One region of the Candidatus Pelagibacter sp. PS_10_02 genome, then DNA from elsewhere that is predicted to be linked to it. Evidence: riboswitches for the same ligand, from Rfam matches in the RefSeq annotation. Region 1 holds a riboswitch; the other holds the start of a gene.

Region 1 (17,217 bases):
GTTATATTAAAGTTTATCATGTATCTCCTATTGTTATTTATTTTGTAGTGAAAATTGAATTAAGTCTATATTTTTTGATTTAAACCCAGCTTCACAATATGAAAGATAAAATTCCCACATTTTTTTAAATTTTAAATCAAAGCCTTGTTTTTTAATTAAGTCCCATTTTTTATTAAATATTTCTCTCCAAATAATCAAAGTCTCCGAGTAATGGTTGGCATATGAATTATACTCATTAAATTTTAATCCATTTTTATCAACATAATTTTGTAATTCACTTTTTGAAGGCAAAAAACCACCTGGGAAAATATATTTTTGAATAAAGTCTTCTTTATTTTTGTATCGGTCAAATAACTGGTCATCGATAGTTATTGCTTGAATACCAGCCGTGCCAGAAGGTAACAAATTATTTTTAATAGTATTAAAATAACTATTCAAGTAATCTTGACCTACCGCTTCTATCATTTCAATTGATGCAATATGGTGATACTTAGCTTTCAAATCTCTATAATCTTTTAATTCTATATTAACTTTTTCGTTTAACCCGTATTTGTGAATTCTTTCTTTAGCAAATTCAAATTGCCTTTGAGAAATGGTTATACAATCTAACTTAACATCGTAATTAGTGCCTAAGTACTCAGCAAAACCTCCCCAACCACATCCAATCTCTAGCACTCTACTCCCACTTGATGGTTGCAAAAGGTCTATTAATTTTTGATATTTATTTTTTTGTGCTTCAAATAAATCTTGATCAGGTTCTTTAAATATTGCACTTGAATAAGTTAACGATTTATCTAGCCATAAAGAAAAGAAATCATTACCAAGGTCATAATGCCTTGCAATATTCTCTTTACTTCTAGTTTTAGTATTTTTAACAAACTTTCTCTTTATATAATTAATAATAGTTAAATCTAGAATCCCTGAAAACTTGTAAATGATATCTATGTTACGAGCAGTTAATTCAATTAAATCTGAAAGGTTATTTGTTGTAAAAAATCCTTTCATATAAGATTCGCCTAATCCTATGCTTCCACTCTTGATCAGGTTATAAATGAAACTTTTATCTTTAATTTCTAATGAAACTTTTAAACTTTCATTTGGATCCCCAAACTTAAGGACTTCACCATTCATTTTTATAACCTCAAGATATCCATGCTTAATATTTTTCAATAAGCTAAATACAATTAAATCTGACAGTTTATAAATGAGCATTAATTTTCTATTGTAATATTATTTTTAATTTTAATTTTTTTTTGAATAAGCTTTATCTTTTTTATCCACAATTTAAATGCCTCAAAATGTATCGCCACGATAACTTTAAATGTCATTAATGGGTGCTTTAAGTAAGACTTGATTAAAGATGCATTATTTAATTCACTTTTAATCCCATCTTGAGATGCATAAAGAATTTTACCCTCTGGGTCTTGTACATCAATTATTACTGAAATTTTATTTCCAGGTTTTAATATTCTAAAAAAATAAACACAATTCATATTTATAAAAGGTGAAACATGAAATTTCTTTTTACAAATTTGCTGTACTAAATTTTCATTTTTATTAACTTTAAAGATATAAACGTGTTGTTCACCAAATGTATTTTTAACTTCATGCATGATTGATATAAGGTTTGATTTATTATCATATATATAAAAGACACTTAAAGGATTAAAAACATAACCGAATATTCTTGGATAACATAAAAGTTTAATTTGTACGTCTTCATACTCTTGATTGTTTTTTTTTAGATTATCTTTAACCCAATCTTCAACTAGGCTGCCATCTCTTGGTCCATGGTCTACATCAAAAAAACTAACGATATTGAATTTATTATATGAAAATATTTTTAAATTTTTTTGTAATGTATCTAACTCAGCAAGATCAATTAGTAATGAAAATACTTTATATTTAAAACTATGAATGGTTGGCTTGAATCTTTTGTGTATTACAGAGCCTGTATAAATATATGAGTTTTTAATCATTAAGTTTTTTTAGCATTTCAATAGAAGATTTTATTCCATCTTCATGAAAACCATAGCCAAAATAACTTCCACAAAACAATATATTTTCTTTATTTTGAATTTTATGTAGTTCACCTTGATTTAGTAATGCCTCTGCATCGTAATAGGGATGAGTAAACGATACCTTTTTAAAGAATTTTTCAACAGGTATTTCCTTAAATGGATTTAAGGTTAAAAAAATATTTCTATCAATCTCTAGGTTTTGCAACTGATTTAACCAATAGGTAACTGAGGTCTTTTCAATATTATTTGGATCCATTGAAGAGTTCCATGAACACCAAGCTTTCTTATTTTTTGGCATAACGCTCTCATCAAAATGAATAACGGCAATATTACTTTTATATTTAAAATTTTTTAAAATTAATTCCTCTTCTGGTGTTGGACTATCTATAATATTTAACACTTCATCTGCATGGGTTGCAATTACAACTTTGTCATAATCAAAGAATTCATTTTCTTCACCATAAAAAACTTTAATACCTGTACTTTTTCTGGTTATTTTATTAATGTTATAATTTTTGAAATGTTGACCACTGATTTTTGAAATTATTTTATCAACATATGTTTTGCTCCGATTTGCAACCGTATACCATTGTGGTCTATTTTTTATTTTAAACAATCCATGGTTTTTAAAAAAACTTAAAAAGAACGTCAGAGGCATCTGTGAGGCTTCATAGGGGGGCATTGACCAAATTGCTGAAACCATAGGAATAATATGATAATTTATAAAATAATCTGAAATTTTTATTTCTTTAAGATAATTTCCTAGTGTTGTGGATTGTATTTTTGCAATATCCAATTTTTCACAGTTTTTATAAAAGCTAAGAATTTCAAAAAACATTTTGATAAATTTTAAATTAAATAAATTTTGTTTATTTGAAAAAATTCCTTTTAACCCTTTGCCACAGTATTCAATATTAGTGCCCTCAACAGTAACAGAAAATGACATATCACTTTTTTCTATTGCAATTTTATTTTCAGAAAAAAAATTGATTAGATTTGGGTAGGTATTTTTGTTAAACACCATAAATCCAATATCTACAGCTATTTCTTTGTTTTGTCCGTAATCAACTTTTATTGTATTTGCGTGACCACCAAACTGATTTTCTTTTTCAAATAAATCAACTTTATGTTTTTTAGATAAATAATATGCTGCACTTAAACCTGATATGCCAGCTCCAACTACAGCAATTTTCATTTTATGATATTTTTATTATGCTGCTGTCTCTTCGTATTCATCCATTGAAGGACATGTACAAAATAAGTTTTTATCTCCATAAACATTATCTACTCTAGCAACTGGAGGCCAAAACTTAAATGATCTTAAAAATTCAGAAGGATAAGCTGCCTCTTCTCTTTCATATTTATGATCCCATGTATTTGAAGCTAATTCAACGTGTGTATGTGGCGCATTCTTTAACGGATTATCTAATTTATCAAATGCACCTGATTTAATCTTATCTATTTCTTGTTTAATCTTAATCAGAGTATCGCAAAACCTATCAATCTCCTCTAAGCTTTCACTTTCTGTGGGCTCAATCATCATCGTTCCTGCAACAGGCCAAGACATAGTAGGTGCATGAAAACCATAATCTATTAATCGTTTTGCAATGTCTTCCTCTGTTATTCCTGTTTCAGTTTTTATTTGCCTGATATCAATAATACATTCATGTGCAACGTTGCCATTTTTGCCTTTGTATAAAATAGGAAAAGAGCTGTTTAATTTATAGGCAATGTAATTAGCATTTAAAATTGCAACTTCTGATGCCTTTCTCAAACCTTCCGATCCCATCATCTTCATGTACATCCAAGATATAGAAAGAATACTTGAACTACCCCAGGGAGCTGCAGAAATTGCACCTACACCTGTTGCTGGTCCACAATCTTTTACAACTGAGTGGTTAGGCAGAAATTTTTCTAAATGTTTTTTACAAGCGATCGGTCCCATTCCAGGTCCACCTCCACCATGAGGTATACAAAAAGTTTTATGTAAATTTATATGACAAACATCAGGTCCAAATTTCCCAGGCTTTGCTATTCCAACAAGTGCATTTAGATTGGCACCATCCATATAAACTTGTCCACCGTTACTATGTACAAGTTCACAAATATCTACTATCTTTTCTTCAAAGACACCATGTGTCGAAGGATAAGTAACCATCAATGCTGCTAGATTATCTTTATGTTTTTCAACTTTATTTTTTAAATCTTCAAAATCTACATTTCCATGACTATCACAACTGACAACTACAACTTTCATGCCAACCATTTGAGCACTAGCAGGATTTGTTCCATGTGCCGAACTTGGAATTAAACATATGTTTCTATTATGATCTCCATTGTTTTCATGAAATTTTCTAATCACCATAAGTCCTGCGAACTCTCCTTGAGCTCCAGCATTAGGTTGTAAAGATACACCTGAAAACCCAGTTATTGAACGTAGCCAATTTTTTAAATCAGTAAATAATGTTCTATACCCTTCCATCTGCTCTAAAGGTGCAAATGGATGTGGTTCTGAAAATTCTCTCCAAGTAACTGGAATCATTTCAGCAACTGCATTTAATTTCATTGTACATGATCCAAGAGCAATCATTGATCTGTTCAATGCTATATCAGAATCTTCTAGTCTTTTAAGATATCTCAACATATCTGTTTCTGAATGATAACTATTAAACACTTTGTGTTGTAAAAATTTAGAAGTTCTTAATAATTTTTTAGGAATATTAGTTAAACTTTCATTCATCTCTTCTTTGATAGTTTCTGAACAATTAAAAACTTTAAGCAATTGGTTAGCACGATAAACATTTTTCTTTTCATCAAATGAAACTGCTAACATTTCAGAGTTTACTTTTCTTATGTTGATATTTTCTCTTAGTGCATTGTTATAAATACTGTCAGTTTTATCTAAAGTTTTGATAGTAACTGTATCAAAGAAGTGTTCTGAGTATAATTCATAGCCTGTCTGCTTTAACTTGTCTGAAAAGTTTTTTGCTAATTGAGAAGTGTTGTTAGCAATTTTAAGAATTCCCTCTGGCCCATGATAAACTGCATAGGCTGCAGACACTATTGCTAATAAAGCTTGAGCTGTACAAATGTTACTTGTTGCTTTGTCTCTCCTTATATGTTGTTCACGAGTTTGTAGTGCAAGTCTGTATGCTTTTTTGCCATGACGATCTACCGATACCCCTATAATTCTTCCTGGCATTGATCTTTTATACTCGTCTTTTGTTGCAAAAAATGCTGCATGGGGTCCACCGTAACCCATTGGAATTCCAAAACGTTGTGAGCTTCCAACTGCTATATCTGCGCCAAGTTCAGCAGGTGTTTTTAGTTTGGCTAACGCAAGTAAATCACAAATTAAAACTGCCTTACCTTTATTCCTATGAATTTGACTAATCGCTTCACTTGGATCTTTAATATCACCTAAAGTTCCAGGATATTGAATAATACCACAAACAATTTCACCTTTGATATCTTTATATTCATCTCCAACAATAACCTCTAAACCCATAGGTACAGCTCTTGTTTTAATAACATCGACAGTTTGAGGGTGACAATCTTTTGATACAAATACTTTATTACTTTCATTTTTACTAACTCTGTAACTTAGTCCAACAGCTTCAGCTGCCGCAGTACCTTCATCAAGTAAAGAGGCGTTAGCTATATCCATTCCTGTAAAATCAATAATCATTTGTTGGAAATTTAAAAGCATTTCCAATCTACCTTGGGCTACTTCAGGTTGATATGGAGTATACGATGTATACCAACCTGGATTTTCTAAAATATTTCTAAGAATTACATGTGGAGTAAAAGTTCCATAATACCCCATACCTATAAAGTTTGAATTAATTATATTTTTTTTTGAAATTTCTTTTAGTTTTCTTAAAGCTTCATATTCTGAATTAGGCTCACCAATTTCAAGACTTTCTTTAAGTAAGATTTTTTCTGGAACTGTTTTGTTTATTAGTTCGTCCAAATTTTTAAACCCTAATTCTTTGAGCATAAAATTTTGCTCAGTATCAGATGGTCCAATATGTCTTTTAATAAAATCTTTTTGTGAAGCTTTAAGCATTTTTAATTACCACTTTCTTTTGCAAATTTATCGTATTCTTCTTTATTCATTAGAGTATCCAGCTCTGTCTTATCTTTAATTTTAAGCTTAAAAAACCAAGCTTCATTTTCTGGATCACTATTTATTTTACCTGGGTCATCAACAATTGCTTGATTGTTTTCAACTACTTCTCCAGAAACTGGGGTATAAACATCACTTGCAGCTTTTGTAGATTCAACCACTCCCGCATTACCATCTTTTTCAACATTTGATCCTAGTTCAGGAAGTTCAACAAAAACAATATCTCCCAACATTTCTGTTGCATGTTGTGTAATCCCTATTGTGGCTATATCACCATCCATTTTAATCCATTCATGTTCTTTTGAAAATTTTACATCACTCATTAGTTTGCTCCTTTCACATAGCTTTTTTTATAAAATGGTAATTTACATATTTTAGCTGGGTATTTTTTACCTCTAACTTCTAATAAAATCTTTGTATCTAATTTAGCATACTCACTTTGCACATAACCAAGTGTAATTGGTTTTTGTATGCTTGGTCCAAAAGTTCCACTTGTTATTTCTCCTATAACTTCATTATTCTCATTAAACACTTTTGTTTTTTCTCGAGCTATAATTCTTTCTTCAGGAGCAATGCCCACTCTTAATTTTTTAGTTCCTGATTTTATCTGACTATCAATTTTATCAAACCCTCTGAAACCACCATTTTCTAACCTTTTTTTAGAGATTGCCCATTTAAGATTTGCCTCAATTGGTGTTGTCTCTAAATCAATATCATGGCCATATAAACAAAGACCTGCTTCCAATCTTAAGGTATCTCTTGCACCCAAACCTATTAATTTTGCCCCTTTTAGTATTAAATTTTTAACTAAATCTTCTACTTTGTTATTGCCTATTGAAATTTCAAAACCATCTTCACCTGTATATCCAGATCTTGTTATATAAACTTTATCATTTAAATAATTAAACCAATCACCATTCATAAAATTAAGATTATCAGGACCTGCAATGACTTCTTTTAAGATATTAACAGCTTTAGGGCCCTGAATAGCAATGAGCGATAAATCAGAATTTAAAACCATTTCATATTTATTATTTAATAATTTTGCTATGATTTGATAATCTTCGTTTTTACAAGCTGCATTCAAAATAATATTGTATCCTCCTTCTACTTTTGTGATAATCAAATCATCATGAATAAAGGCTTCTTCATTCATTAAGAAACTATACTTGCTTTGATTTAAGGAGATATTTTTGAAATCTAAGGGAAAAATTTTTTCTAAATCCGCAGTTAATTCCTCACCACCTTTAATAAAAAGTTGTCCCATGTGAGAAACATCAAATAAACCTGCATCTGATCTTGTATATTTATGTTCCTCTACAATGCCTTCGGGATATTGTATCGGCATTTGATACCCAGCGAATGGAACAAACTTAGCTCCATGCTTTTGATGTAAACTGTAAAGTGCGGTTTTTAAAATATTCATATTAACTCACTGTACCCATCTGTATGTTTGCCTGAGAGTTTTATTCCGTCGGCGAGAACTTAATCTCTTTCCAGAGTTAATATGTTACGGTCCTTTTGCCTGAGAGATTCCTGGGTGGTTGCTCCTTCGGCAGCTAATATAGCCTTCTCCCGTTAATCATAGTATAGATTAATTTTAAATAATTACAACAAAGAATTAACTATTATTTATTCGTACTTACTTGTTAAGTGATTATAAATTATAAATAAAAGGTCATGTATTATTCTAAAATAAATTGTAAGATCGAACTTTATTGATGATTTTCCTGAAATTGAATAGATGCAAGGAACTAATTGGGGGTAAATTTTTTTTTTTTTAAAATCAGTAAAAATTCTAAGTCAAAAAGAAAGCCATTAGTTTTTACTTTTTTAAAATTTTTTTTCAGTGAAGAGTCAAATCCCTTTAAGCCTGCCTGAGTATCTTTTAAATTGGTTAGTGCAAAAAGTCTAAAAAATAAATTTAATATATGTCCAACTAAAATTCTATAAAAAATGTAAAAGCTTTTTTTTTTGATTTTGAGTTTACTCCTTTCATCTTTACGATTTATTATAACTAAATTATTATCATTAAGAGTTCTAAAAAATAATCTTAATGATTTAAAATAAGGTATATCAGAGTCTATTAAAACAACCTTCTCAGATTTTTTATTTAATAAACTGATACCTCTTTTAACTGAGTATCCTTTTCCTTTATTTAATTTGTTTTTAATTAATTTTATATTTTTAATTTTTTTTTTATAAATAGATAATTCTCTAAATGTCAAATCCGTACTTCCATCATCAATCAAAATTATTTCCCATTTAGAAATAAATATGAAATAGTTTAATTCTCTAATTAATTTATCTAAATTGTAAGAAATATTTTTTTCTTGGTTTTTGACTGGAATTATTATTGAATAAAATTTTTTCATTTATCTAAAAATTATGTTCTTAAAAGATATTAATATAACAAATATGACATTAATTAAATAAACAGGTTATAATAATAATTTAATGAAAAGGAAAATTTTTATATTTGGTCATAGTGGATATATAGGGTCTTACTTGTTAAAATTTTTAGATAATAAAGACTATGATGTTTTTGGGTACAAAATACCTAGACCTGATGGCAATGATTTAGACAATTTTTATAAGAATTTCATTGAGAATTTTTTGAGTACCAATAAAAATATATTTTGTATAATAAATTCTGCTGGAAGCATAAACTGTGAAACTAAAGAAGAGTATTTTTTTAACTCAAGATTTGATGTAATTTTTCAAAAACTAATTACTGAAAAAAAATTAAATCTAAAATATTTAAGTTTTAATTCTACAAAAGTTTTTACTAATAGTTTGGATAATTACGCTTTATCTAAAAAAGAACTTAATAATCATTTTGATAAAAGAAATCAATTTTATACTTTATATATAGATTTAGTATTTCAAGAAAATTCTCCACATTTTAAAACTATCAAAAATAAAATTGAAAATATGAAATTATTTTTTATTCCAGTTTTTTTTCCAGGTAAAAACTTTTATCCAATCGATCTAGATAAATTTGCAAATACAATTAAAGAAATTATCATAAAAGATTTTAAAGTTAATAAATTTATTATAATAGGTGATAAAAAGATTTATTTTCATGAATTAATTGAACATGTTAATAAAGTGTCAAATATAAATAGAAAAATCTTGTATATACCAAGTAAGTTGATTAATTGTTTTCCATTATTTATAAAAAAAATATTATTAAAATCTAAGTCTTTTCAACAATATGAAAATCATGATTGGCTTAAAGATATAGATACAAAAAAATTTTTAATTAGAAAGCAAAATAATAAATTTTAAATGAGTGCTATTGTTATCGGTTCTGGAATTACTGGATCAAATGTTGCTTTGTCATTATTAGAAAAAGGTGAAAGTGTTGAATTATGGGATTTTGGTAAAAAAGAAAATTTAAACACAATCAATAGTGCAAATTTTATAGATTTTAAAAAAAATTTAGAACATTCTGTAGAAAATTTAATTGGGGCAAGAAATAATCAATTTCCAAATCCTTATAATCAAAAACTTTTTCAAATACCACCGCTAAGAAATTTTATTTTAGATAAACAACAAGTTAATAATGAAATTTCTAATTTAAAGAATTTTGATATTTATCAATCATTTAATAAAGGTGGTTTAGCAAATGGATGGGGAGCTAATTGTATACCTTATAATGAAACTGATGTGCAGGATTGGGGTATTGACTATAAAAAATTTTCTTTGTCACAAAAAAAAATATTTAAAGAACTTAACGTTTCAAATATAAATGATAATATTAATATTAACTTTAATATTGTAAATTATGGCGAAGAGTCATCAATTATTTTAGATAATCGAGATGATTATTTTTTGAAAAAATTTACCCAAAATTATGAATTTTTTAAGGATCAAAAATTTGAAATTGGTAAATCTAGATTGGCTATTAAGAATTCAAATACTGAAGATAGCTGTAAACTTACCTCTAGGTGTCTATGGGGATGTCCTCAAAATGCTATATATAATCCTATCCATTCTACCTTAAAAAAATGTAAGTCTTTTGATAAGTTTAAATATTTTGATAATCGTAAAGTATCTCATTTTAAAGTTAAAGACTCTAAGATTGATAAAATTGTTTTTTTTGAAGACTCAACACTTAAAATAAAAAAAAATAATAGCAAAATATTTTTATGTGCTGGCGCAGTACAATCAGGAATCATTTTCAACAAAACATGTACAAATAATAATATTAATCTAAATAGACTTACCACTGGTTTGATGGATACAAAAAAAGTCAAGATTGTTTACCTTTTACCTAAAATGATTGGTAAAAAAATTAGCTATAAATCTATTCAATTTAATAGGCTAGTTGGTGCGATGAATGAAATATATGAAAATAGAAATGAATATATTCATCTAGAATTTTTACATCTAAACTCTTTATTTTATCAACCACTAATTAATAATTTACCATTACCATTGAGGTTATCTAAGGATATATTTTATAAATTTTATTCATCACTTGGTGTGTGTACATATTTTTTACCTGATACTTTAAATGACTATAATAAGATTCGGGTTAACAAACGTAATGAAATCGAAATTAATTATACTGAAAATAAAGAAAAATTATTATTAGACAAAAAAATTGAAAAAAGAATAAAAAAATATTTGTTAAAAATGTCAGCAATTCCAATTAAAACAATTAGATATGACTCTGGGGCCGCCATACATTATGCTGGTACAATACCAATGGGTACAAATGATAAATTCCCAGTCAATACAATTGGACAGGTAAAATTTATTAATAATTTGATAGTCGCTGATGCATCTATTATTCCTAGATTATCTAGCAAACCAGTGAGTGTTAATGCTGCTAGTCTTGGCAGATATATTGTTTATAAAAATACATAACACATATGAATAAGATTTTTACTATTACTGCTACAGAATATTCAAAATATGTGAAATATTTTTCTTTAATGGATAACTCTCAATTATTAGAAATAGCTAACTTTAAAGTTAAAAATTATTTAAAAGATAATTCTATTTCAAATATAGATCTATTTTTAGAAAGCTGTAATTGTTATTATTATGATATTTTTTATTTAGATTTTTTTTCTAAATTTTTTTTTAAAAAATCATTTATTAGATTCAAATTTAATTTAATAGTTGCACTGCATGAGTCAGATTATGAAAATTTCAATAATATGGTTAATAATTCTACAATTACTAAAATCTTATTGGATATTTTAAAGTTTGTATTTATTTTTATTACATCACCATTATGGTTAATATATAAATTATTAAAATCAAAAATTAAGTAATTAAAATGACAATATCTAAAAATAATACTCTTTATATGATTTTAATTTTATTCTCTTTATCTAGTTTTATATATGGCTTTGTAATTAGAGAAGACTCAGCTGGTGGAGGTAAATTCGATTTTTTAAATACATGGACAAATCAAAAAATTTTCAATGAAAATACAACAATTGCATCTATCAAAAATACTAAAACTTCCGAGATTAAATTGAGTATAAATAGTCACTTTCCTTCAAGCTATATAATTAACAAATTTTTAAATCCATTTTCTAAAAATAAAGAAAATTTCTTAATAAGTATTTTTATTTTAAATATATTTTTACCTATTATTTTTTTTTTAATTTTAAAAAAAAATTATAAAAAGCAAAACCTCTACCTTTTAGCATGTTTCTCAAGTATTATTTATTTAAGTCCCTATTATAGAACTAGCTCATATTGGGCTGGAATGGAAAATTATGGATTACTAATGATGGTAATTTCTTATTATTTTTATTCAACATATCTAAAAGAAGTTAATAATAAAAAAAAATATATACTTATTTTTTCTATATTCAGTTGTTTATGTGTTTATTTTGATCAAAAACTTGCCTTGATTCCTTTAATCTATAGCTACTTATTTCTTAAACACGAAAATAATAAAATTAATATTAGTCTTTACATAATTATTAATTTTATTTTATCTTTACCAGTCTTTTCTTTAATTTATTATTGGGGAAGCTTAATATCACCACATGACACTATTTCACGAAGCTTTGGAACATTGTATTTGGAACAGATCGGTTATTTTTTTTCTATAACTTCATTTTATTTAATACCCTATATATTTATATTTCATAAAAAAATTTTTCAGTTTGTGATGTCTAATAAAAAATATTTTATGATTTTATTTTTCTTATTTAGTGTCTATCTCATCTTGATATTCTTATTTCCAACTAATTATTTTCAATGGGAACATTTAGGAAAAGGTTGGGCTCATAAATTAAGCCGATTAATTTTCGAAGATGAGTTTTCTCAAAAAATATTTTTATATTTTATTTTTTTTATTTCAATATTTTCTTTTTTTGCTGTTGCTCAAAAAAGAATACTTTTAATTTTTTTTGTGATTTTCTTTATTCCAATTTCACTTTTAATATTGCCATTTTTTCAAGAATATCTAGATCCATTAGTTTTTATATTTCTTTCACTATTTTTTTACAATAACGACGAATTGAATAATAGACTTGTTAAATCTCATTATTTATTTAGTTTAACTTTTTTAATATTTGCTAATTTATACTATTAATGAATAAAAAAATTTATTTTCATGCTGATGATTTTGGTAGAAGTAAAATTATTTCTAAAAATATATATAAATGCATTAAGCTTAAAATTATCAATAGTATTTCAGTAATGGTAGGATTTAATGAATATTATTTTGAATATATAAAAAAGAGCCGCTTAATTAATATAAAATTACATTTAAATTTAACTGAAAATTATCCGAGTTCATCTTTATCTTATAATTATAGTTTTTTTAAATTACTATTTTTGAGGTATAGCTTTAAATTCTCTTTTCATAAAGAAGAAGTTAAAAAAGAAATAGAAAAACAAATTATTTATTTTAAAAAGAAATTTAATATTACTTCTATCAAAATTGACTCTCATGAACATGTTCACGTTATTCCTTGGATTAACGATATTATTTTAGATCTTAAAGAAAAACATAAAATTATTGAATTAAGAGAACCTATTGAAAAATATTATTTTATAAATTTAAAAGACTTTATAAATACTGGTTATTTAAGCAATATAATGAAATTTTTAATAATTATTTTTTTAAGTAATTTTCATCGTAAAAAAAAAGGAAATCTAATTAAATCAAATTTTACTGGGTTGCTTTATACAGGTTTTCAAAACTTTGACTCTATTAAAAAAGGTATTAGTTTAAATAAAAATAATAGCAAAACATTAGAAGTCTTAATTCATCCTGGATATACTAACAATAATGAAGTTAATTTTTTTAAAAAGAAATATTTCACTTATTACTCATCAGATCAAAGAATAAAAGAATATAAGATTGCTTCATCAAAAAAAATAATCAAAATGATAAGTTAAAAATTAAAATCAATTTTTTTTATAAAGTATGTTATAAAATTGAATTAATACTGCAAAAAGAATAATACTGCCTCCAATTAATGTAAATAATGATGATCTTTCACCGGCAAATAAAAATGCCCATATAGGTCCTAAAACAGATTCGGATAACATTATAATACCAACCATCGCAGAAGGAGTGCTTCGAGCACCCATAGTTATAAATATAAATCCAAATCCAACTTGAAAAAAACCTGCAGTAAATCCTAAAAAGATATCATTAGAGGAAATCATAAGTTTGTCTGATAACAAATATCCAATAATACATGAGCTTATACCCGCAATAAATTGTGCGGGTACCATATCGACATTGGGAAACTTTCTCACAATCATTATCAGAACAGCAAATGTAATAGGCATACTAAAAGCTGCTAAATTGCCAGACATTTCTCCTGGTGATAAAGAATTTCCAACCATTAACAAAACTCCAGTGATCGCGAGGATAATTGATACTAATGTTAAAGATGTAATTGTTTCTTTTAAGAATAAGTATCCAAATATTGCTAGAAACAATATTTGTGTTGAAATGATGAAATTAGTGTTTGCAACAGTTGTATTATACATCGCAAAAACATATCCACAGAAACCCAAGGATAAAATAATTCCACCAAAAAACCCTGGTAATCCTGAGTCATAAAATGCCTTAAATAATTTTTGCTTATAAGTGATTACTAAAAACAACAAAATTGTTAATGAAAAAAATAATGACCGCCAAAATAATATTTGCCACAGAGTTGCACCCTCGAATGATTTTACAATCAAGCCTCCAAAGCTTAAGCAGCATGCACCCATAAAAACGAGTATTGGGCCAGGAATTTTGCTAATTATTTTCATTTAAATATTTATTTGTATCAATCGTATATGCTTTAAATATATTCTGAGCTTCTGCAAGGCTTACTTCTTTAAATTTTATTTTAGATCCAGGTGTAAATTGACCAACTTGATCTAAATCTGCTGAAATAACAACTCCGATCTTTGGGTATCCTCCAATAGTTCCGTGATCAGAAAGCATTATAATTGGATTTCCATCAGCTGGGACCTGGATTACTCCTCTTACAAGACCCTCTGATTTAATATTTGTGTTAACGATATTTTCTAACTTAGGTCCAGTCAATCTAATGCCCATTCGATCTGCATCTTTAGTTACTGAAAACTCATCATTAAAAAAACTATCTTGTGATTTTTTTGAAAAATAATTGAAATTAGTACCTTTAATTATTCTAATTAAATTATCAGAACTTTCATTATAATTTATTTTTTTTTTTATTTAATACAAGATCTTGATTGTTAATTAGAATTTTATCTTGTAGTGAATATTTTTTACCATTGTTTGGACCAATATTTGCTTTTGTATTTATTGAATAACTATTCCAAATCTTTTGTAATTTAAAACCATTGCTAACTGATAAATATCCATAAGCAGTATTTTTGGTTGAGATTATATCTAATTGCTCTTCATCTTCTAAAGTATAACTTTCATAACAAGTACCGTCTTCTATTGAACCATCTTTTTTAATAATCTTAAAAATTACATCACCAGTGATACAAAAATTAATTGAACCATTTTTTAATTTTAAGAGAGGGCCTTGATAAGCAAACTCTATAACTGCTTCATTTAAAGAATTGTTTACAAGTTTATTACTTAAAACATAGTTTCTTTGATCAATTGCACCACTAATTGTAATGCCTAAGTGATACATGTGATTTCTTCCAATATCTTGGATTGTTGTATTAACTCCTGCTCTTAAAACTTCAAAATATGTATTACTCATTCCAATTTAAATATTCTTCTTTAGATATTTGATAAAAACTAACTCTATCTCCAGGTTTAATTAAAGCAGGTTCTTTTCTGTTTAAATTATCAAAAATTTTTTCAGGGGTATTGCCTATAATGTTCCATCCTCCAGGGCTTTCAAAAGTATAAATGTTTACAAACTGCTCGGTTATTCCAACCGAACCTTTTGGAACTTTTAATCTTGGTGTTTCTAAACGATTACATCTAATGTCCTTATTTATATCTCCTAAAAAAGGCATACCCGCAATAAATCCTGTCATATAACAAAAGTATTCTTTATTTAAACTTAAGTTTAAAATTTCTTCTTTCGAGAGTTTAGTTATTTTTAAAATTCTATTAAAATCTAGGCCAAATTCATCATCACAACAAATAGCAATCTTAATTTTTTTAAAGTTATCCTTGGTTTGATTTTTAACATCTAATGCTAAAATTTTTTCTTTAACTTCGTTAAATGTAGTTTGAGACAAATCAAAATTGATGATTAATTTATTATAGGAGGGGATAATATTATTTATTCCAGTAGTTTCATTTGTCTCAACTAACTTTGAGATTTCATTAAAATAACAAATTACATTTGAATTTATTTGTTCATTTACGTCTGATCCGAAATCACAATATACTGATGCGTCACCAAGATTTGATATATTTTTGATCATAGCATGTTATACTCTAAGGTATAGGTTATGGAAATTAATATCAATTGTGACTTAGGCGAAAAATCAAAATTTCATTCAATAGAAAATGATCCTGCTTTATTAGATATTGTTAATTCAGCAAATGTTGCTTGTGGTTATCATGCTGGAGATAATGATACAATGAGGATGGTTGTCCAAATTTCAAAAAAAAATGGAGTAAGTATTGGAGCCCATCCTTCATTTAATGATCCAGAAAATTTTGGAAGAAAAAGAATGAATTTAAATTCATCTGAAATTTCAAAACTTATTATTGACCAATTTCAAACTCTAAATAAAATTGCTCAAGAGTATGGTGAAAAGGTTACTCATATAAAGCCACATGGTGCGTTAAATAATATGGCTTGTGAAGACTTAGAGCTTGCAACACTATTAGCAAAAACTATCTATCAAATTGATAAAGAAATAATCTATCTAGTGCCAACCGGATCTAAAATGGAAATAGCTGCAAAAAAACTTAATATGAAAATTGCATGTGAAATATTTGCAGATAGAAACTATGAAGATAATGGAAATTTAGTTTCTAGAAAAAAACCTCACGCTTTAATAATCAACCCAGAACAAGCAAATAAACACGTATTAAGTATGGTTAAAAATCAGTCGCTTAATTGTCACAGTGGTAAGCAAATACCTTGTGAAATAGACTCTGTTTGCATACATGGGGATAATGAAAGTTCATTAGCTACTGCAAAATCAATTAAAAAAAATTTAATAGATAATGGACTTAAACTAAAACCACTCAATCTAATGAAAAAATTTATATAATTATGAAAAATATTTTTGTTACTCTTTCTGTTTTAATTTTATTATCAACAAATTCTTATGCCGCTGGGTCTAGTAGTGATAGTTCTAACAAAGTAAAATCAAATTATGATAAGGCAGTTACGATTATTAAAGCTGCAAAAAAATATGAAAAACAAGGTAAAAACGAAAAAGCCAACAAAAAATATGAAAAAGCTTTAGACCTTTTGGTTATATCTAATAAAGAAAAACCAAATAAAGCTGATACTCTCAATTATCTTGGTTTTACAACAAGAAAACTTGGAGATTATGCTGGAGGTGAAAAATATTATTTACAAGGACTTTCTATAGAACCCAACCATAATGGAATTAATGAATACTTGGGTGAGCTTTATGTTGTTACTAACAGAATTGATT
Region 2 (17,217 bases), 150 kb from region 1:
AATCTTGATATTTATTTATTGTTTTTTTGATATCTTTATATTTTTGGCTTGATGTATCAATACCAATATCTTTTTTGGACATTAGTACATTCGGTGACATCAAAGTCTTTTCAACATTTAGTGAGTTGCAAATATGACAATTGAGAAATTTTTTCTTTTTGATTTTTTCATACTCTTTAGAGGTTGAAAACCAACTATCAAAAGTTATTTCACAATCTTTACATATAAGCTTATATTTGATCATGCTATATAGATAATAACATAACTATTTAATTCAATATTAAATTAACTTCTATAATCGGCATTAATTTCTATATATTTTTTTGTTAAATCCATAGTGTAAGCTGTGAAATATTTTGATCCTGAATTTAGGCTTATCAAGATTTCTATTGATGAGCTCTTCATGTATGTTGCAACTTGACTTTCATTATAATTACTAAAAATTTTTCCATTTTCTACAACTTTTATATCACCAAAATTAATTGATAATTTATTTGTATCAAAATTTATTCCTGATTTGCCAATTGCCATTATTATTCTTCCCCAGTTTGGGTCTTCTCCAGCAATGGCTGTTTTGACTAAATTAGAATTTGCAATGGAAAAAGCTACAGATTTTGCATCACTCTGAGTTTTTGATTTTAAAACACTTATTGATATAAATTTAGTAGCACCCTCTCCATCTGCAACTATTCTTTTGGATAAATTTAATAATACTGAGTGTAAAGCTTTATCAAAATTATAAAGTTTTTTATCTGTAATATTCTTAATTATTGGATTTTTTACTTTACCAGTTGAAAATATTGAAACCATATCATTTGTGCTGGTATCACCATCACATGTAATTGCATTAAATGTTGTGTCAATATTTTTTTTTAACAATTTGCTTAAGACATCATTTGAAAGATCTGCATCTGTAAAAATATAGCCTAGTGTTGTAGCCATATTTGGAAAAATCATTCCTGAACCTTTTGCAATTCCATATATCTTTATTTTTTTATCACCAATTTTACACTCTTCCATTGCAAGCTTTGGTTTTAAATCTGTTGTCATTATTCCTAAAGCTGCTTTTATCCAAATTGATTTATTCTGAGTGTATCTAATTTTTTTTATTAATTCTGAAATATTGCTTTTTATTTTTTTTGTAGGATATTTTTCACCTATTGTACCAGTACAACCAAAAAGTATCTCATTTGCCAATACTTTTTTGGGGAAATCTTCGTCTTCATTTTGTTTTTTTGAGAGCTGTATTGAAAGTTCTTCTGCTATTTCTTTTAGAGCCTTATAGCCTTCAGATCCTGTGAATGCATTGGCATTTCTAGTGTTTACCAAAAGTGATTTTATTTTTTTACATTTTATATTTAAGTTCCATTTTATGTTTTCTGATATTATTTTAGATTGTGTGAAAACAGATGCATAATTTGCTCCATCTCTAAAATAAAACATAACCAGATCATCTCTTGGTTTGTTGTATAAATTTGCAGAAATTGTTGAAATTGAAACTCCATCTATATGGTCTAAATCTTGAAAGTCTTGCATTTTTGACCTTGAAGCTAATGAGTTTACAAAGTTTTTTAAATTTAATGGCATATATTTAAAATATTTATTTAATACTTATATTAAAAGCTGTAATTAATTATATATCAAAAAATAAGATGCTTAATCCTTTAAATTTTATCTCAAAATTCATTAAATCAAGCAATCAAAAAGAGCTTGATAGAGTTGCAAAGATTGTTGAAAAAGTTAATTCTTTTGAAGACAATATTAAAGATATTCCTGATGAAGATTTTCCTAAAAAAACAATAGAACTTAAAAAACGATTAAGTAATGGAGAAGATATAAATGGTCTTTTACCTGAAGCTTTTGCACTTGTACGTGAGGCATCTAAAAGGATGAGAAATGAAAGACATTATGATGTTCAAATAATAGGGGGTATTATTCTTCATGAAGGCAAGATAGCTGAGATGAGAACTGGAGAGGGAAAAACATTAACTATAAGTTTGGCAGCTTATCTAAATGCTCTACACGGTAAAGGTGTACACATTGTTACTGTAAATGATTATTTGGCAAAAAGAGATTCGCAAGAAATGGGGGAAATCTATCATTTTCTTGGGCTAACATCTGGATACATTAATAATGACCAAGATGAATATGAAAGAAAAAAGAATTATAGTTTTGACATAACCTATGCAACTAATAGTGAGCTTGGCTTTGATTACTTGAGAGATAATATGAAATTCTCCAAGGACCAAATGGTTCAAAGAGGACATGTATATACAATTGTTGATGAAATTGACTCTTGTTTAATCGATGAAGCTAGAACACCACTTGTAATCTCTGGTGCTGCAGAAGATAAAACTGAACAATATCTTGCTATTGATAAATTAGTTAAAAAACTTACTCCTAAAAATTATGAGATAGATGAAAAAGACAAAAATATACTATTAACAAATGAAGGAATTAATAATATTGAAAAAATACTTTCGAATGCTGGAATATTAAAAAATAATAATTTCTATGATCCTGAAAACTTAAGTCTCGTACATCATGTGAATCAATCTTTGAGAGCTAATCATTTATTTGAAAAAGGAAGAGATTATATTGTAAGAGATGGCTCTTTAAAAATCATTGATGAGTTGACAGGTAGAATATTAGAAGGCAGAAGATATGGTGATGGACTTCATCAAGCACTTGAAGCAAAAGAAAGAATAGATGTACAGGCTGAAAATCAAACCCTTGCATCAATAACTTATCAAAACTATTTTAAGCTTTATGAAAAAATTTCTGGATGTACAGGAACAGCTGTAACAGAATCTCAAGAATTTTTTGAAATATATAATTTAATAGTAGTTGTTATCCCTACTAATAAAGAAATGATCAGAAAAGACTGGAATGATCAAATTTTTCGAACTGAATTAGAAAAAAATAAAGCAATTATAAATAAAGTTTTAGAATGTCATGAAAAAGGTCAGCCAATTTTAGTTTTCACTTCAAGCATCAACAAGTCTGAAATCTATTCTAAACTATTAGATGAAAAAAAAATTAAGCATGTAGTATTAAATGCAAAAAATCATGAAAATGAAGCTGAAATCATCGCAAATGCTGGAAAAATGAACTCAGTTATAATTACAACAAGTATTTCAGGAAGAGGTGTTGATATTCAGTTGGGTGGTAAGAAAGGTGGTCAGCCTGATGAAGAATTACTGCAAAATAAAAATAAAATTAAATCACTTGGTGGACTATTTGTAATTGGTACTGAAAGAATGGAATCAAGAAGAGTCGATAACCAAGCAAGAGGAAGAGCTGGGAGACAGGGTGATGAAGGTAGCTCAATATTTTATGTTAGTTTAGAAGATGATCTTATGCGAATTTTTGGTTCTGAGTCTATGAATAATATTCTTCAAAAACTGGGACTAAAAGATGGTGAAAGTATCGATCATCCCTGGATAAATAAAGCTCTTGAGCGTGCACAACAAAAAGTTGAAGCAAGAAACTTTGATATAAGAAAAAACTTATTAAAATTTGATGATGTTTTGAATGATCAAAGACACGTTATTTTTTCTCAAAGGAACAATGTGATGAATAATGAAAAAGTTTTTGATTATTCTGATGAATTTTTATTAGAGATTATAAATCATCTTATTACTTTAAAATCTCAAAAAATATCAAAAACTAAAAATAATGAATTCAACAATCAACTAAAAACTCTAGTTGGAAAAAGTGTAAATGATAATGAATTTGAAAATCTTGTAAATTTAAATGATAAAGAATTTAAGGAAAAGATAGACTCTAAATTTATCGAAGCCAGAAATGAGAGAGTTAATATGCTTAATGAAGAGAAGGCTAAAGAAATTGAAAAAAGAATTTTACTTCAGTGCATTGATTTAAATTGGAAATCTCATATCCAATATCTTGAACAATTAAGACAAGTTATTGGCCTAAGGTCTTATGGTCAAAAAGATCCCCTGGTTGAATATAAAAAAGAGGCTTTTTATCTTTTTGAAAATTTACTTAATAAATTAAAAATTGATTTTGTTACAATTTTAATAAATCTAAAAATAGTTCAAGAGCCAAGTGAAAATACAACTAAACCTATTAAGAAGCAAATTTCGAATAACCCCAAATGTTTATTAATACAAAAAAAAGATCAAAAACTATCAAGAAACGAAAAGTGTGAAGCCACTGGTAAAAAATTTAAAAATTGCTGTGGCGCTTTATAGAAAAAAAACCAGATAAGAAAACAAAACAATTGCAGCAACAAATATTGATAAAAAAATCTTAAAGTTAAAAAATTTTTCAATAAAGCTATTAAGCTTATTTTTTTTCATATTTAGCGCACTTAGATTATCTGGTTGACTTACAAAGCCCTTTGTTCTTCCAATGCTTAAAAATTTATTTTTTCTATGGCTAAAAATTTCTTCTCCACTCATATTCTCAAATTCATTCAAATTATTTGTGATTGATCTTCTAACATTATCCAAAATTAAATCTCTATCTCGGTGTGCACCACCAATTGGTTCTGCAACGATCTCATCAATCACCTTTAGTTCAAGGAGATCTTTTGATGATAATTTCATTGCTTTTGCAGCCTCTAAGGTTCTCTTTGGATCTCTCCATAAAATGGTTGCACATCCTTCTGGAGATATAACTGAATAGATTGCATTTTCTAACATAATAACTTTATTAGATGAGGCTAGTGCTATTGCTCCTCCTGAACCACCTTCACCAATAACAACAGCTAAAGTTGGAACATTTAATGACATGCAACATTCAATTGATTTTGCGATTGCCTCTGCCTGCCCTCTTTCCTCGGCTCCAACACCAGGATAAGCCCCAGGGGTATCAACAAATGAAATTATTGGGATATTAAATTTGTTTGCCAGATTCATTAATCTAATTGTTTTTCTATAACCCTCAGGTCTCATCATTCCAAAGTTTCTTTCCATCCTAGTTTCAAGAGTGTCACCTTTCTCTTGTCCAATAACCAAAACTGATTTTTCGTTAAACTTTGCAAACCCAGCTATTACTGATTTATCTTCCCCATAAAACCTGTCTCCAGACAATGAAATAAAATCTTCAAATAAATTATCTATAAAAAATTTTGCTTTAGGTCTATCTTCATGTCTTGCAACTAAAGTTGTTTGCCAAGGATCTAGATTTGAATAAATCTCTTTTAACTTTTCATCTATTTCTTTTTGTGATTGTAAGATTTTTTTTGTGTCTACTTCTGATAGCCCATCTTGATTATATGGATCCTTTAGTTTTTCTAATTCATTTTCAAGATTTTTTATATCTGTTTCAAAGTTTAAATAATTTTTCATAAACAACTTTTAATATTTAATTAACAAAAAAGGCAATAAAATGTTTTAAATAATTTATATTTGACATAATCTTGTTTAAAGGTACTCTTAAACAAATCGGGAGAGACTAATAAAAATAGCGCCGAAGGAGCAACCACCCCGGAAACTCTCAGGCAAAAGGACCGATAAAAACATAACACTCTGGAAAGAGATTAAATCTCGCCGATGGAGCAAAACTCTCAGGCAAAAATACAGATGGGGTAATTATTAAGGGTGCTATGAAAGAACAATATACAAAAATACACAATCTATCTGTTTCTAATCAATTACTTAACTTCATTGATGAAGAATTGCTTAAAGATACAAATATTTCTTCTGAAAAATTCTGGGAAGGCTTCGACAAAGCAGTTCATGAGCTAGCCCCAAAAAATAAAGAACTATTAAAAATAAGAGAGGATTTACAAAAAAAAATAGACAATTGGCATATTGCTAATAAAGGCAATGAAATAAATTTAGAGGAATATAAAAAATTTTTAAAGGAAATTGATTATCTAAAAGAAGTAGGTCCGGATTTTAAAATTCAAACAAATAACGTTGATGAAGAAATAACTAGCATTGCCGGACCACAATTAGTGGTTCCAATCATGAATGAAAGATATGCATTGAATGCTGCTAACGCTAGATGGATGAGTTTATATGATAGTTTGTATGGCACAGACATAATTGAACAATCTGAAGATAGTGCCCATCAAAGATATGATCCTTTAAGAGGGGAAATGGTTATAAAATATGGAAGAGACTTTTTAAAAAAATATTTTCCTTTAGAAGATTTTGAATGGCATAATATTACAGGGTTTAAAATTGATAATGGTTCTTTAACAATATTAAAAGATAATGCTGAAACATCTTTAAAATTTAAAGATAAATTTATTGGTCATAGAGGAGAGGCCAATAATCCTTCAGCAATAATATTAAAAAATAATAATCTTCATATAGAAATAATTATAGATCCAAATGCTTTTAGTTCTAAACAAGATCCTGCTAAAATTAGCGATATTATTGTTGAAGCTGCAGTTTCAACTATTTGTGATAATGAAGATAGCGTTGCTGCGGTTGATGCTGATGACAAGGTTATTTGTTATCGTAATTGGCTTGGACTTATGAAGGGTGATTTAAAATCAACTTTCGAAAAAAATGGAAAGACATATGAACGTAAATTAAATCCTGACAGAAGTTATATTTCTAAAGATGGAAAAGGATTAAAACTACATGGAAGGAGTTTGTTATTGATAAGAAATGTTGGACACCTTATGACTAACTCAGCAATCACTTTAAAAGATGGTTCTGAAATACCAGAAGGTATTATGGATGCCTTTATAACTTCAGCAGCTTGCCTTCACGATATCGAAAAAAAAAGTAATTCTAGAAAAGGTTCCATTTATATTGTTAAACCAAAAATGCATGGTCCTGATGAAACTGCATTTACAGATTTAATTTTTACTAAAGTTGAAGAAGTTTTAGGATTGGAAAAATACACATGTAAAATTGGAATAATGGATGAGGAAAGAAGAACATCGTCCAATCTTAAAGAGTGCATCAGAACTCTGAAAAATAGAGTATTTTTTATCAATACAGGTTTTTTAGATAGAACTGGCGATGAAATGCATACATCAATGGAAGCAGGTCCAATGATAAAAAAAGGAGATATGAAGTCTTCGAAATGGATTAATGCATACGAAAATAACAATGTGGATGTAGGACTTGCATGTGGTTTTTCAGGTGTAGCACAAATTGGTAAAGGTATGTGGGCCATGCCAGACAAGATGAAAGATATGATGGAGCAAAAAACTGGTCATCTTAAAGCCGGAGCTAATTGTGCCTGGGTACCTTCTCCTACAGCAGCAGCTCTTCATGCTCTTCATTATCACGAAATAAATATTTTTGATCAACAAAAAGAATTGCAGAAAAGACAGGCTGCAAAGTTAGATGATCTTTTAACGATTCCAGTAGCCGATAGACCAAACTGGTCTGTTGATGAAATAAATTCTGAAATTGCAAACTCTGCACAAACTCTATTGGGATATGTTGTGAGATGGATTGATCATGGCGTTGGTTGTTCAAAGGTACCTGATATTAATAATATTGGATTAATGGAAGATCGAGCTACTTTAAGAATTTCATCTCAACACATTGCTAATTGGGTTCATCATGGTGTTTGTTCTAAGGAACAAGTAATAAAAATTATGAAAAACATGGCAAAGATTGTAGATGATCAAAATAAGAATGATGGCGCCTATACTCGATCTGGAAGAGGTAGCTATGAAATGATGTCTGATAATTTTGATCAATCGGTTGCGTTTAAAACTGCTTGTGATTTAATTTTTAATGGAAAAGAACAGCCTTCTGGATATACAGAGCCTTTACTACATCTAAACAGATTGTTAAAAAAGTCTAGTCAGAATTAGTTTAAATTCCTGATCTATTTTTAAAGGCAGAATATAAAGTTCCATCATCCAGACTTTCTATCTCACCCCCAACTGGCAGACCTTGTGCTAGTTTTGTTATTTTTGTTTTTGTTTGCTTAAGACTATCTTGAATATAATAAGCTGTTGTTTGACCCTCGACAGTTGCACTTGTAGCTAATATAACTTCCTCTATATTTTCTCTAATAACTCTCTCCACCAATGAATTAATTAAAAGGTCTTCTTTTCTTTGACCAGCAGATGAAATTGTTCCACCAAGAATGTGGAAATATCCTTTAAAAATATTTGAATTTTCTATTGACCATTGGTCAGCTATGTCTTCAACAACACATATTTTATTATATTTCTCTTTTGTATTTTCACAATTATTACAGCCGTCTGAGTTTGATTTTAATGTTCCACAAGATTGACATCTAATTACATTTTTATAAACCTGGGCCAATGTGTTGGCCATTGGTTTAACCAACTCATCTCTATTGTTAATAAGTTTTAGCACAATTCTTTTTGCAGATTTAGGACCTAAGCCTGGAAGCTTAGCAATTAATTTAATTAATTCATCTATTTCACTAATATTTTGCATTGAATTAAAGTGGCCATTTAAAACCAGGGATGTCAAATCCACTTGTGGATTTTGAAAGTTCCTCAGATGTTTTAGACTTTAGTTCTGATTTTGCATTATTGTGAGCCGCTACGATTAAGTCTTCTATTATAACTTTATCCTCTTTCATAACTTCATCAGATAAATTTATTTTAATCATTTCGTTTTCACCATTTAGTATAACTTTTACAGAGTTGGAACCTGAAATTCCCTCGGCTTGAATATTTTTAATTTTTTCCTGGCTCTCTTTCATTTTGGCTTCTAATTCCTTAGCTTTATTTAAAATTTTTGTAAAATCAGTCATTTTTTTTGTTATCTCTTTGCTTAATATCAATTAGCTCAGCATCAGAAAATTTTTGTAAAATATCCCTATAAATTGAAGATTTTTTTACAGAGTCAATTAACTCTTTTTTTAAATTTACTTCCTCTTCTTTTTTAGATGGCTGACCCTTTGTTTTACTTAATGTTATTATCCACCTTTCGTTTGTCCACTCATAAAGTTTTAAAGACAAGTCTTTGATAAAATCTTTATCAAGATCTTCATTAAAAGAAATTTCTATTCTTTTGTTTTCAAAACTTACAAGGTTAACATTCTTTTCTAATTCATATTTTAATTTAATTTCTTTTTTAGATGAACATAATTCCAATAGATCATCAAATGAATTTAAAAGTTTTGTCTGTAGTTTAGTTTCTTTCCCCTCATCTTTTATTTTTATATCTTTTTCTTGAACAATATTTTTCATTTGACCTATTGTTTCTGCTTTGTCTTTTATCCCAAACAAATCATCATCATCTTTTGTTTGTAAAGAAGAGGCATAATTAACTTTTTCAGTTTTTTGAGATGATTCTTCGTCATCAATGTATAATACTTGCTTATTCATTTCTTTTAAATGTGTCAGTCTAATTAAAAACATTTCCATAGATAAATGTTGATTAGAAACAATATCTAGCTCTTCCAAAGTCTTAATTGTAAATTGCCAAAATAATATTAAAGTTTCATTATTAACTTTTCCTGAGATTTCTTGAATCTTTTTAAATTCTTCGTCATTTAAAGAAAAATTTGTTCCATCAATATCTAATGAATTAATATTTTTAAAATAATAAAGTAATTCTAGGAAATCATTTATAAATATTTTAGGCTCAACTCCCTGATTGTATATTTCCCTGTAAGTGTTTAAAACTTCTTTTTCTTTGCCCTCAAATATAAGTTCAAACAAAGTAATTAGTTGTGATTTATCGAAATAACCAAATATTTTTTGAGCAGCACTTAAATCTAATTCTCTATTTTCATCTAATGTCAGTAATGCTCTATCAAGTAATGATAAGGCATCTCTAACTGACCCTTCAGAAATTTTAACAATCAATTTAAGTGCATCATCTGATGCATTGCCATTTTCTTTATTTTTAATTTCTTTAATAAAATTAAATAATTCAAATGATTTAATTCTAGATAAGTCAAATCTTTGACATCGTGATACTACTGTAATTGGAATTTTTTTTATTTCAGTTGTTGCAAAAATAAATTTTAAATATTCTGGCGGCTCCTCTAATGTTTTTAACAAAGCATTAAATGCTTGTTTGCTGAGCATGTGAACTTCATCTATTATGAATATTTTATATTTAGCTGTAGTTGGACCATACCTTGAGAATTCAATAAGGTCCCTTACATCATCAACTCCTGTCTTACTTGCTGCATCCATTTCTAAAACATCAATATGATTTGAATTTGAAATTGCAGTACAATTTTCGCAAAAATTTTCTTTGCATAGGTTATCAGTGCCATTTGAACAATTTAAAGACTTTGCAACTATTCTTGCTGTGGTAGTTTTTCCAATTCCTCTAATTCCTGTGAAAAGGTAAGCATTTGGAACTTTATTAGCCTTAATTGAATTTGATATAGTTTCTGCCACCACATCTTGACCTATAAGGTCATCAAATATCTGGGGTCTATATTTTAAAGCTAAAACTTTTGTATTTTTATTCATTTTTTTAAGGAGACTAGAACCTGAAAAACTGTCTCTACGACTGCTTCCGTTAAGATCTGGTCGGGTTCAAGCAGCATTCACCTCTAGCCTCCAAAACTATTATAGCAGTAATGTTTTCTAATCTACAAGAAAAGTTTCTAGGTTATTTTTCTCTAAATTTATCAGCCTCAAAAACACCTAGCACGTGAAAGTCTTGACAATGAAGTCCCAATTCCTCCAAAGATTTTTGAACTTTTGTATCTTCTATGTGGCCATCTAAATCACATAGAAAAAAATAAGATTCGAATGAATTCTGCTCTGGATAACTTTGAAGCTTTGTAAGATTAACACCATTAATAGCAAAACCTCCCAACGACTGATAGAGGGCAGCAGGTTTGCTTTTAAGTTTAAATAAAAAAGAGGTTATGTATTTTTTATTTTCAAAATTAGGCTGTGAAACTTCCTTTCCCATAATTAAGAACCGAGTTGCATTTCCACTATCATTTTCAATATTGGGAGCAAGTATTTTTAAATTATAAATTTCTGCACTCAATGATGATGCTATTGCTGCTTCGCTTTTAATTTTATTCTTTGAAATATTTTCAGCAGATCCCGCTGTGTCAGCTCGAACATGCTCAACAAAGTTATTCTTTTTTATAAATTTTGAACATTGAGATAACGCCTGAGCATGAGAAAACACATCTTTAATATCACTTAGCTTACTATCAGGCTGTCCTAATAAATTATGTTCAATCTTTTGAAAATATTCGGCGTAAATATTTAGTCTGTATTTAAAAATTAAGTACTCTATTCCAATATTTCCTGTAATGCGATTTGACTCTGGTATTACTATTCTAGAATTTGTCTCTGATGAGGCTTTTAAAAAACATTCATCAAATGTTTTACATGGAATAATTTTTGAATTTGGATCTACTTCTAAAGCTGCCAAATGTGAGTAAGCTCCAAAAGTTCCCTGAAAATATATTTTTCTCATTCTATTATGATTTATATTCCATAATTTTTTTTATAGCCAGATAATCCTCTTCTGAATCGACTCCTATAGGAGAATATTTTGCTAAAGCTACATTAATTTTTATATTATTATCAAGCGCTCTTAATTGTTCTAATCTATTTTTTTTTTCATTTATAGTTTGATCTAAATCTATAAATTTTTCTAATATATTTGTCTTATATGAATATATTCCAATATGATGATAAACATTTAAATTACTTGAAGGCATACTTTTTCTACTAAAGTTTATTGCTAATGGAAAATTATTATTTACTATCTCTTTTTCTGTAAAAACTTTAACAACATTTTCATTTTCGAGCATAGCATCGTCTTTTAATTTTGCAGCCAATGTTCCAATTGCTGAATTATTGTTAATCATAAAATTATTTAAATTTATGATATCATTTTTATCAATATCAGGTTCATCCCCCTGAAGATTCAATATGTAATCAATATTTTTTAGATTAAGTTTTTTATAAGCTTCAAAAATTCTATCTGTACCAGTTTTATGATGACTACCAGTTAAAATTGCCTTTCCACCATTTTTAGTTACATCCTCTAATATTTCCTGATCTTCTGTTGCAACTACCACATCACCAATATTGGCCTCCACAGCTCTTTTAAAAACATGAGAAATAATTGATAAATTATTAATTTTTAAAAGAGGCTTTCCAGGTAATCTGGATGCTGACATTCTTGAAGGAATTAAAATTAATGTTTTAACCATTATAAAACCTGTAACTTGTGCGTCTGTTAGACGCAAAATTAAAAATTAAAATTTGAGTTTTTTTTTTATTATCATGTTATATCTGCAAAATTAATTAAATATATATGGATTCGTTTGAGTTAAATAAAATAATTGCTTCAATTCTATTGGTTGCTCTTTTGGTCATTGGCTTAGGTAAACTTGCCGATGGTGTTTTTCATGTAAAACAACCAAAAAATCCAGGGTATCAAGTCGAGATTGAAAACCAGTCTACTTCTTTAGTAACACAAGTTTCTGAAGTGGAAGAAAAGATTGATATAGTTGCTATCATGGCACTAGGAGACGTGGCAGCTGGAGAAAAAATATTCAAAAAATGTGCAGCTTGTCATTCTATTGAAAAAGGTGGAGCTAACAAAATTGGACCTGCACTTTATGGTGTAGTTGGAAGTAAAGTTGGTCATGTATCAGATTATAAATATTCTAAAGCGTTAGCGACGTATGGAAAACAATGGTCATTTGAAGAACTAAATGGTTTTTTAACAAAACCAGCCTCTTACCTTAAGGGAACAAAAATGTCCTATGCTGGTTTAAGAAAAGAAACAGATAGAGCTTCTGTTATCAAATACCTAAATCAAAATAGTGATAACCCAATACCTTTACCTTAATTTTTCAAAACAATACAAAAGAATACTTTTTTGAACATGAACTCTATTGAGTGCTTGTAACCAAACCTCTGAATTTTTCCCTAAAAAAACTTCATCGGTAACTTCTTTACCTCTAGGAAGACAATGTAAAAAAGTTGCATCTTTTTTTGCAAAACTAATTAATTTAGAATTAATCTTAAAATTATTAAAAGCTCTAATCTTATTCATTTTATTTACATTGTCATTTAGTGAGATAACCTTATCTGAAAAAATCACATCTGCATTTTTAACAGCTTTTTTAGCGTCATTAAAAATGAAAATTTTACCTTTGTTATTTTTTGCCCAATCAATTACAAATTTTTTAGGTTCATAATTTTTCGGACAAGCAATGTTTAGTTTAAATGAAAACTTAGCTGATGCTGCTATTAAACTATTTAAAACATTGTTTGAATCTCCAACCCAACAAATATTTAATTTTGAGATTGATTTTTTCTTTATCTCTTCGACTGTAAAAATGTCTGAAAGAACTTGAGTTGGATGAGATGAAGGACTCAAACCATTAATAACGGGCATTGTTAAATATTTACTAAATTCTTCAATTTTTTTATCACTATCAGTTCTCAACATAAAACCATCTCCATAGGTTGATAAAATTTTTGCAGTATCTGCTAAACTTTCACCACCTTTTCCAAGATGCAACTCATTTGCTCTAAGAGTTATGGTTCCTCCACCTAATTGTTTTATTGCTAGATAAAAACTTAATCTTGTTCTTAAACTTGCTTTTTCAAACATTTGAATGAGTAATTTACCCTTTAGAGGTTGGTCTTTATCCACATCTAAAGTGTTAAATTTTTTTCTTTTTAATTTTCTTTTTTTGGCATCAGTAATAATTTTTCTTAGATCTGCTGCTGGAATGTCTTTAAGAGTAATAAAATGTTTCATTATTATTTATAAGTTGAACAAACTTTTTTAATAATATTTATAGCTAAATCTATTTCTTGTTTCTTAACATTGAGTGGTGGTAATATTCTCACTACATTTTCCCCAGCCCGGATTGTTAAAAGCTTATTATCCATTAACTTTTGAATAAATTTTGTCTGATCCCCATACAATTGTAATCCAATAAGTAAACCAACTCCTCTTACCTCTTTAATGATATTAGGGAACTTTTTTTTAATTTCATTTAACTCTTTATTAAAATATTTTGATAATTTTTTAACATTATTAAGGAATCCTTTTTTAAATATTTGATCTAATACCGCATTCCCAACAGACATTGCCAGTGGATTTCCTCCAAAAGTAGATCCATGAGTGCCCGCTGTCATACCTGATGCAACTTTTTTATTCATCAAAAGTGCACCGAGCGGGAATCCCCCTCCTATGCCTTTGGCTATTGGTACTATATCTGGTTTAATTTTTGAGTCTTCAAAAGCAAAAAAATTTCCAGATCTTCCTATGCCACACTGAACCTCGTCTAAAATTAATAAAATTTTTTTCTTATTACAAATTTTTCTCAACTCTTTTAGGCACCAATCTGGTATTGCTTTGATACCTCCTTCACCCATAACAGTTTCAACCATTATAGCTGCTGTTTTTTTTGTAATAGAGTTCATTAAATTTTTGTGATTTCCAAATTCAAAATGATCAAATCCTTCAACTTTAGGTCCAAACCCTTCAGTCATTTTTTTTGATCCACTAGCATAAATTGCTGCTAATGTTCTGCCATGAAATGAATTTTTAATACAAAGAATTCTGTTTTTTGAAGGTTGCCCTATTGAGTAAAAATACCTTCTGGCGGCCTTGATTGCTGCTTCTGTTGCTTCAGCTCCACTGTTTTGAAAAATAACAAAATCAGCAAAAGTTTTTTTTGTTAATCTTTCAGCTAATCTTTCTCCCTCAGGAATTATAAATGCGTTTGATATATGCCATAATTTTTTTGATTGGTTATTTATTGCCTTTATTAAATATGGATTAGCATGTCCTAAAGAATTAACTGCAATGCCTTGAACAAAATCTAAGTATTTTTTTCCATTAGTTGAATATAAAAAACTACCTTTTCCATATTTAAATGAAATAGGTCTTCTGTTATAGTTTTTTGCTAAAGCGCTCATTTATTAAGATTTAATTTTATAACCTTTTTTGTAAAGAAAAAAAGCTACATACCACATTAAAATGCTTAGTATTAACAAATATATTAAACCTATACTTATTGATCCATCAGACCTTCCTAAAAAACCATACCTAAAACCATCAATCATATAAAAAAAAGGATTAAGATGACTTATGGTTTGAAAAAATTGTGGAAGCTTATCAATTGAATAAAAAACTCCTGATAAAAAACTTAAAGGGGTAATAACAAAGTTAGTTACTGTAGCTGTATGATCAAATTTTTCAGCCCATAGTCCTGTTATAAAGCCCAAACTTCCTAAAATAAATGCACTTAAAAAACCAAATATAAAAATATATAAAAAATTATTAATAGGTATTTCAACTATCAGAGAAAAAACTCCGATTGAAATGATTGCAATCAAGAAACTTCTAGTCAGAGCTGCAAGTATTATTGCCATTGTGACCTCAAATGCAGACAAGGGTGCGTAAAGCATATCCACGATATTTCCTTGAATTTTTCCTATCATTAATGATGAAACTGAATGACTAAATGATTGAGTTAAAATGCTCATAGCAATTAATCCGGGGGCTAGAAAACTAATGAATGAGTACCCAAGAACATCTCCCCTATTATTTCCTAGTGCCAAAGATAATACTGATAAAAATAAAAGACTGGATACAAGTGGAGATAGTAATGTTTGTTGCCAAACTGCCATGAACCTATTGCATTCTTTAAGCCACAAACTTCTAAAACCAATCCAATTAACAAGACCAAATTTCTTTACATCAATTTGATATTTTTTATTCAATTCAACCATAAGTAATCATTTATAGGTTTTAAAAAAAATTTGTGTACAAAACAAAAATATTTATTGTTTTTTTTTAATTCTCGTGAGATCTGTATATAGTTATTAGAATTAATTAACATACTAAATATAGATTATGAGTTGGACAGAAGAAAAAGTCGATAAATTAAAAGAGCTTTGGGGCAAAGGAAGTACAGCAAGTCAAATTGCTGAAATAATTGGAGGTATCAGCAGAAATGCGGTTATTGGTAAAGCACACAGACTTAACCTATCGTCGAAAATCAAAACTCGTAATGCTTCTTCAGTTCAAAATTATGATAATAACTCAGAAGAAAATAACTCAAAGCAAAAAAGAGGAAGAAAAAGTAAATTTAAATCATTAATAATTGAAAAAGACTTTGAGCCTGAAAATCCAAAAAAATTAGAAGAACTAGATGAAAGTTCATGTAAGTGGCCTATTGGGCACCCAGAAGAAGAGAGTTTTTATTTCTGTGGCAGATCTTCTTTAAAAGATTTTTCATACTGTAAACTTCACTTACTTTATGCCTATCAGCCAAAAGGGAAAAAAGAAGAGCCTGTGAGTGACAAAGATGAAGAGGCTCCTCAATATATCGAAAAGAAAATAAATACAGCTTAGCGTATTTTAAAATTTTTTTTTATTTTTTTTTACCCTCTAAACCTCTAATAAGAGATTTAACAATTAAATAGATTAAGAATGAAAAAATTAAAAATATTAATAAATAAATTTTTTTGATCACGATCAATAAATTATAACGTTTTAGTGTTTTAATTTCTATTAAGAATTACTGGATCTATATTTTTTTGTAGAAAATTGACCGCCTTCTCTCCACATATAACAATACTTTTCAACTTCTTGGTCAAATATTTTTGAACTTGGCACTCCTAAATCAAAATTAGTTTGATATTTACTTGAAGGAATATTGTCATATTTTAAAAGAGTCAATTGATCTATTGTCAATAATGGTTTTGGGAATAATTGAAAAAATTTTGCTGATATTTTGGCCGCAAATAAAGGCATGGGTATTAAGAGCCTTTTTTTATTAATTAGTACTAATAGTTTATTGAGAATTTCTTTTAAAGTAAAAGTTTCAGGCCCAACACATTCCACTATCTTTGAATGAATATTTTTTGAAATAATATAATAAATTATATCTGTTAAATCAGAACAATGTATTGGAGTAAATTTAGTGTCGCCATTGTAATAAAGTGGGAAAAATGGAAGTCTGCTTAATAAAGTCATAAAACTTGTTGTAAAGTTATCGTCAACTGAATAAACGACTGAAGGTCTTAATATTGTAGTCAGAGAAAAATTTTTTTGAATATTGAGCTCACCCTCTAATTTACTTTTTGCATATTCTGCGTCTGTCGCTTTATTAATGCCCAATGCTGATAAATGAATAAATTGATTAATTTTATATTCCTTACAAAGCTTAGCTAAAATAGATGGAAAAATAGAATGAATATTTTTAAATGAATTGCCTTTTCCACTTTCATATAAAATGCCTATTAAATTTATACAAATGTCAGCTTTAGAAAATAATTTTCTTATTTTGTTTTCATCAAAAATATTAGCTTCA

What was found. Region 1 has a riboswitch for glycine ahead of gcvT (glycine cleavage system aminomethyltransferase GcvT). Riboswitches for the same ligand answer to the same signal wherever they lie in the genome.
Region 2: it holds a riboswitch for glycine, as region 1 does, so the genes downstream of both, AC5SL1_RS00600 (malate synthase G) here and gcvT (glycine cleavage system aminomethyltransferase GcvT) in region 1, are expected to answer to the same signal.

Annotation. Positions count from the first base shown of each region.
Region 1 is NZ_CM182076.1:247,891-265,107, reverse strand. It holds gene AC5SL1_RS01420 (DUF3833 domain-containing protein) at 1-20, opposite strand, end outside; gene AC5SL1_RS01415 (class I SAM-dependent methyltransferase) at 34-1,212, opposite strand; gene AC5SL1_RS01410 (DUF1365 domain-containing protein) at 1,212-1,979, opposite strand; gene AC5SL1_RS01405 (NAD(P)/FAD-dependent oxidoreductase) at 1,972-3,216, opposite strand; gene gcvP (aminomethyl-transferring glycine dehydrogenase) at 3,232-6,090, opposite strand; gene gcvH (glycine cleavage system protein GcvH) at 6,093-6,473, opposite strand; gene gcvT (glycine cleavage system aminomethyltransferase GcvT) at 6,473-7,576, opposite strand; glycine riboswitch at 7,654-7,738, opposite strand; gene AC5SL1_RS01385 (glycosyltransferase family 2 protein) at 7,905-8,525, opposite strand; gene AC5SL1_RS01380 (NAD-dependent epimerase/dehydratase family protein) at 8,608-9,441, shown strand; gene AC5SL1_RS01375 (GMC oxidoreductase) at 9,442-11,028, shown strand; gene AC5SL1_RS01370 (hypothetical protein) at 11,034-11,441, shown strand; gene AC5SL1_RS01365 (hypothetical protein) at 11,447-12,721, shown strand; gene AC5SL1_RS01360 (ChbG/HpnK family deacetylase) at 12,721-13,533, shown strand; gene AC5SL1_RS01355 (DMT family transporter) at 13,543-14,406, opposite strand; gene AC5SL1_RS01350 (5-oxoprolinase subunit C family protein) at 14,393-14,788, opposite strand; gene AC5SL1_RS01345 (5-oxoprolinase subunit C family protein) at 14,817-15,344, opposite strand; gene AC5SL1_RS01340 (5-oxoprolinase subunit B family protein) at 15,337-16,023, opposite strand; gene AC5SL1_RS01335 (5-oxoprolinase subunit PxpA) at 16,051-16,824, shown strand; gene AC5SL1_RS01330 (tetratricopeptide repeat protein) at 16,827-17,217, shown strand, end outside.
Region 2 is NZ_CM182076.1:100,351-117,567, reverse strand. It holds gene AC5SL1_RS00620 (DUF1178 family protein) at 1-244, opposite strand, end outside; gene argJ (bifunctional glutamate N-acetyltransferase/amino-acid acetyltransferase ArgJ) at 286-1,587, opposite strand; gene secA (preprotein translocase subunit SecA) at 1,653-4,217, shown strand; gene AC5SL1_RS00605 (acetyl-CoA carboxylase carboxyltransferase subunit alpha) at 4,212-5,318, opposite strand; glycine riboswitch at 5,406-5,492, shown strand; gene AC5SL1_RS00600 (malate synthase G) at 5,576-7,762, shown strand; gene recR (recombination mediator RecR) at 7,764-8,360, opposite strand; gene AC5SL1_RS00590 (YbaB/EbfC family nucleoid-associated protein) at 8,365-8,682, opposite strand; gene dnaX (DNA polymerase III subunit gamma/tau) at 8,675-10,363, opposite strand; gene AC5SL1_RS00580 (prephenate dehydratase domain-containing protein) at 10,506-11,336, opposite strand; gene kdsB (3-deoxy-manno-octulosonate cytidylyltransferase) at 11,341-12,081, opposite strand; gene AC5SL1_RS00570 (c-type cytochrome) at 12,186-12,725, shown strand; gene argF (ornithine carbamoyltransferase) at 12,717-13,646, opposite strand; gene AC5SL1_RS00560 (aspartate aminotransferase family protein) at 13,649-14,815, opposite strand; gene AC5SL1_RS00555 (ABC transporter permease) at 14,819-15,631, opposite strand; gene AC5SL1_RS00550 (GcrA family cell cycle regulator) at 15,756-16,256, shown strand; gene AC5SL1_RS00545 (complex I NDUFA9 subunit family protein) at 16,416-17,217, opposite strand, start outside.